2 regions of the Nocardioides oleivorans genome follow, and region 1 is predicted to be linked to the other one. Evidence: predicted binding sites of a transcription regulator. Region 1 holds the regulator's gene; the other holds the start of a gene.
What was found. Region 1 encodes LexA, which represses DNA repair genes until DNA is damaged. Its sites were predicted from a motif close to TCGAACANNTGTTCGA; they were not measured.

Region 1 (2,452 bases):
GTGATGTCGGTGCCGTCGTCGAGGCGGATGCGGACACCGCCGTCCTGCTCCTGCCCGCCCTCGACGGAGCCGTGCACGATCGTCACGCCCCGGTCGGCGAAGTCCTTGCTGAGGGTAGCGGCCAGTGCGCGCGGGAACATCGCCTCCTGCACGTCCTCGACGTCCAGCACGAGCGTGACGGTGACGCCGTTCTGCACGAGCGCAGAGGTGATCTCCGAGCCGATGTAGCCGCCCCCGACGACCACGACGTGGCTGCCCTCCGTGGCGACCGCGCGCAGCCGGTCGTAGTCGGCGGCGGTCCGGTAGTAGACGACACGGGGGCCGGGGTCGATGCCGAGCACGCGCGGCTCGGCGCCGGTGGCGAGCAAGAGCTTGCCGTATCCCACCGTCGTACCGTCCGCGAGGCGTACGACGTGCGCACCCGGGTCGATCTCAGTCACGGTCGTGTCGGTGACCAGGTCGACGGCGTCGTCCTCGTCGAGGTCGCCGGACAGGTCGGAGTCGGCCAAGGTCTTGTCGTCGCTGAGCCAGAGGTCCTTGGAGAGGTCCGGACGGTAGAGCGGCTTCGCGGGCTCCGACCCGAGGACCGCGATCGTGCCGCCCTCGTCCTGGGACCTGATCCCCTTCACCGCGCTCGCGGCCGTGACCCCTGCTCCGACGATGACGTAGTCGTAGGACTCCTTGACGGTGCTCATGTGGCCATCGTGTCCCGCAGGTGAGGACCTTTCAACGCCCTCGCGGGTGGGCGTCAGAGGCTGCGCAGCACCGCGGTCACGACACCCAGGATCGTGGCGTTGTCGCCGGGGATCGGGTCGTACGCCGAGTTGTGCGGGAGCAGCCAGACGTGGCCGTCCTTGCGCTGGAAGGTCTTCACCGTGGCCTCTCCGTCGATCATCGCGGCGACGATCTGGCCGTTCTCGGCCGTCTGCTCCTGACGGATAACGACGTAGTCGCCGTTGCAGATGGCCGCGTCGACCATCGAGTCACCCGAGACCTCGAGCAGGAAGAGCGTGCCGTCGCCGACGAGCTGCTTGGGGAGCGGGAAGACGTCGGTGACCTGCTCCTCGGCGAGGATCGGGCCACCGGCGGCGATCCGGCCGACGACCGGGATGTTGACCGCGGTGGGGGCGACGTCGCCGATGCCGGTCTCGTCGACGCTCGAGTCGTCGCCGCTGGAGATGGAGCGGCGTGCTGCCATCACCTCGGGCAGGAAGACCTCGAGGGCGCGCGGCCGGTTCGGGTCACGCTTGAGGAAGCCCTTGCTCTCGAGCACGCGCAGCTGGTGGGCGACGCTGGAGGAGGAGGTCAGGCCGACGGCCTGGCCGATCTCGCGCATGGACGGCGGGTAGCCCTTGGACTCGATCGAGTCCTTGATCGTGGCGAGCACACGCTGCTGGCGCGGGGTCAGGCCCGTGGCGTCCGGGGGACCGTCCGGCATCTCGATGACGTTCTTGTCCGCTGACTTGGCCATCTCTGGAACCTCTCGACGCGTGGCGGTACGGGCTGCTGTCCGTGCACCGTAGCCCGGATCGCACCACAGGATCAAACACCTGTTCGAACCTGCGTGTCGCGCTGTCCGCGCGGGCGACACGCCGAACATTTGTTCGACCGGAGTCTTGCATCGTTCGAACACGTGCTCTAACGTCGTACACATGTTCGATCGAACGTCTGATCGACGCCCACCCGCTGTCGGTGGCTGTCACTAGACATTCCTCGTCATCACACGACCCGGCTGATCTTCCCCAGGAGGCCACACCATGAGCACCCTCAGCCTTGCACCTGTCTTCACCACCAACACCGTCTCTGCCGCTCGCCCGCGCTCGTCCGTGCGATTGACGCGTCGTGGCCGGATGGTCGTCTTCCTGATCTCGCTGTTCCTGGTCCTCGGCGTGGCGATCATGCTCGCCGGTGGCGCCGTCGGCACCGACTCGGCCGGCCAGCCCGCGCCGACCGAGATCGTCCAGGTGGCCCCCGGTGACACCCTGTGGGGGATCGCCAGCGACCTCGCCACCGACGGTGACGTCCGCGGGATGATGACCGAGATCGAGCGGCTCAACGCCCTCGAGTCCGCCAGCCTCGCGGCTGGCCAGAAGCTCCGCGTCCCAGTCGTCTCCGACTGACGCGAAGGCCTCCATCAGCCGCTTCGACCCCGGCTGGTGGACCAAGGGGAAGGCGAGGGGCGGGCCATCGGCCCGCCCCTCGGCGCATTTCGGGGTCTTCGGTGTGGCCGGGTGCTCGTCCACAGGCTTTGCCTTCGCTCTGGTTCGAGAGCCGCCGTCATGGGTAACTTGACTGCGTCCACGCTCTCGGGAAGGCCGTCTCATGCACGTACGCCGCGCACTCGCGCTCGCCGTTCTCGCGCCCCTGCTCCTGGTCGGGTGCTCCGACGACCCCGAGCCGAAGCCCCAGATGCCGGAGACCTCGACCGCGACTCCCACCGAGGAGCCGACCG
Region 2 (2,452 bases), 900 kb from region 1:
TCGCGCCGACCGACCCGAAGGTGTTCCTCGGTCTCGAGCTCCCCATCGCAGGCATCGCCGGGGACCAGCAGTCGGCGCTCTTCGGGCAGACCTGCTTCGACGAGGGCGAGTCGAAGTGCACCTACGGCACCGGCTCGTTCATCCTCACCAACACCGGCAGCGAGGTCGTGCGCAGCGACGCCGGCCTGCTCTCCACGGCGGCCTGGCGCTCCCCCGACGGCGAGATGACCTACGCCCTCGAGGGCGCGATCTTCGTGACCGGGTCTGCCGTGCAGTGGCTGCGCGACGGCCTGCAGATCGTCGGCAACGCCGCCGAGACCGCGGCCATCGCCGCCACCGTCGACGACACCGACGGGGTCGTGTTCGTGCCGGCCCTGACCGGCCTCGGCGCCCCACACTGGGACCCGCACGCGCGCGGCATGATCATCGGGATCACCCGCGGCACCACCCGCGCCCACATCGTCCGCGCGACGCTGGAGGGGATCGCCTTCGAGGTGCGTGACGTGCTCGAGACGCTGCCCGAGCTGTCCACCCTGCGCGTCGACGGCGGCGCCGCGGCCAACGACTTCCTCTGCCAGCTCCAGGCCGACCAGGTCGGGCGCGCGGTCGAGCGACCCGAGATCGTCGAGACCACCGCGCTCGGAGCGGCCTTCCTCGCCGGGCTCGGCACCGGCGTCTGGAGCTCCACCGACGAGCTGCGGGAGACGTGGGCGCTCGACCGGCGGTTCGAGCCCGCCGGCGACCGCGACGCCCTCGACGCGTCGTACGCCCGCTGGGCCGACGCCGTCGAGCGCTCGAAGGGCTGGGGCGGCTAACCCGCCTGACTCGCGGCGATCGAGGAGGTCGCGCAGCGACCGTCACGAGACCTCCGGCCCCACCGCCGGTTGAGCAGGTCGCGCAACCCATCGCTGGTCGAGGAGGTCGCGCAGCGACCGTCACGAGACCCCCCAGCCTCGGTCGCCCGACCCTCGCCGCCTCCGCTGGTCGAGGAGGTCGCGCAGCGACCGTCACGAGACCCCTCAGCCCACCGCTGGTTGAGCAGGGCGCCCCGCGCCCGTGTCGAAACCAAGCCCACCCCACCGTTGGTCGAGGAGGTCGCGCAGCGACCGTCACGAGACCCGATCCGATCTTGACCGAACCTCTGAGCTCCCTCGGATGCGAGTGTCGGTGACGCGAGATATCATCGAACACAGTTTCGAGCGAGCGTGCTCGGGTCCTCCAGACAGCCGATCAACGGCCGTACACACCTCAGACACAGACCCCGTTTCCTGTCGTCGACCGCGCCACCACGTGCGCGGAGAGGTCCGTGTCCCGTGAGCAGCCGTCCACCCGATCGCCCTGAGAGTAAGGCTCCTGGCACGCCGTGGCGTGCGCCGGGTGTGGACGCGGACGCCTCTTCGCTGGTGACCGGTCTGCTGGCGCGGCTCGACGGGCTCCTGGACGACCTTGCAACGATGACGTTGGGCGGGATGGCGGATGCTGACGTGGTGCGGCTCCTCGACGCTGCCACGGTCGCATCGAGCAGGCTCACCAGCGTGCAGTGCCGCACCGCAGCCGAGGCCGACCGGCGCCGGCTGGGCGACAGCATCGGCGCCCGGCACACCCACCAGTGGTGGGCCCGCCGAAGCAACCTGACCCGCGCCGAAGCCAACCGCCTCACCGAGCTCGGCGTCGCGCTCGCTGACGACGTGCACGCCCCGACGGCATCCGCACTCGCCGCCGGCGCCATCCGGGCCGAGCAGGCCCGGGTCATCGTCGCCGCCGTCGACGCCCTCCCCGACCGTGTCGACGCCGACGTGCGTGAGAAGGCCGAGAGCATGCTGCTCGACCTCGCCGCGCAGCTCGACGCGAAGGACCTGAAGCAGCTCGGCAAGCAGATCCTCGACCACGTCGCCCCTGAAGTGGCTGAGTCCCATGAAGCAGCCGCCCTCGAAGCCGAAGAAGCCCGCGCGTTCGCCAACGTCGACCTCACCCTGACCGACGACGGCGAAGGCAGGTGCCGCGGGACGTTCGTCGTCCCCTCGCACATCGGGAAGATGTTCAAACGCCACCTGATGGCGCTGACGAACCCGGCCCGCCACACCGACGCCGACCTCAAGGACGAGACCGGCAACTGGAAGCCCTTACGCCGTCGACTCGGCGAGGCGTTCATCGAATACATCGAGCGCTACCCCCTCGACGCCACCTCACAGACCGCAGGCGTCAACGCCACCGTGGTCATCACCATGACCCTCGAACAGCTGCTGGGCGACGCAGCAGTCGCGCTGCTCGACGACGGCATCCGCCTCACCGCCGGCGAAGCACGCCGCCTCGCGTGCGAGGCCGCGATCATCCCAGCCGTCCTCGGATCGAAGTCCCAGCCCCTCGACCTGGGCCGCAGCGCCCGCTTGCACTCCAAAGCCCAACGCATCGCGCTCGGCCTCCGCGACGGCGGCTGCACCGCCCGCGGCTG

Region 2: a site for LexA is predicted at 1,184-1,199, ahead of EUA93_RS15030 (HNH endonuclease signature motif containing protein). Genes of this name have one in related genera too.

What each region holds. Positions count from the first base shown of each region.
Region 1 covers NZ_SDWT01000001.1:2,241,755-2,244,206, forward strand. Annotated here, with positions in the region: gene EUA93_RS10735 (NAD(P)/FAD-dependent oxidoreductase) at 1-695, opposite strand, end outside; gene lexA (transcriptional repressor LexA) at 749-1,471, opposite strand; gene EUA93_RS10745 (LysM peptidoglycan-binding domain-containing protein) at 1,758-2,120, shown strand; gene EUA93_RS10750 (hypothetical protein) at 2,323-2,452, shown strand, end outside.
Region 2 covers NZ_SDWT01000001.1:3,137,317-3,139,768, reverse strand. Annotated here, with positions in the region: gene glpK (glycerol kinase GlpK) at 1-815, shown strand, start outside; gene EUA93_RS15030 (HNH endonuclease signature motif containing protein) at 1,404-2,452, shown strand, end outside.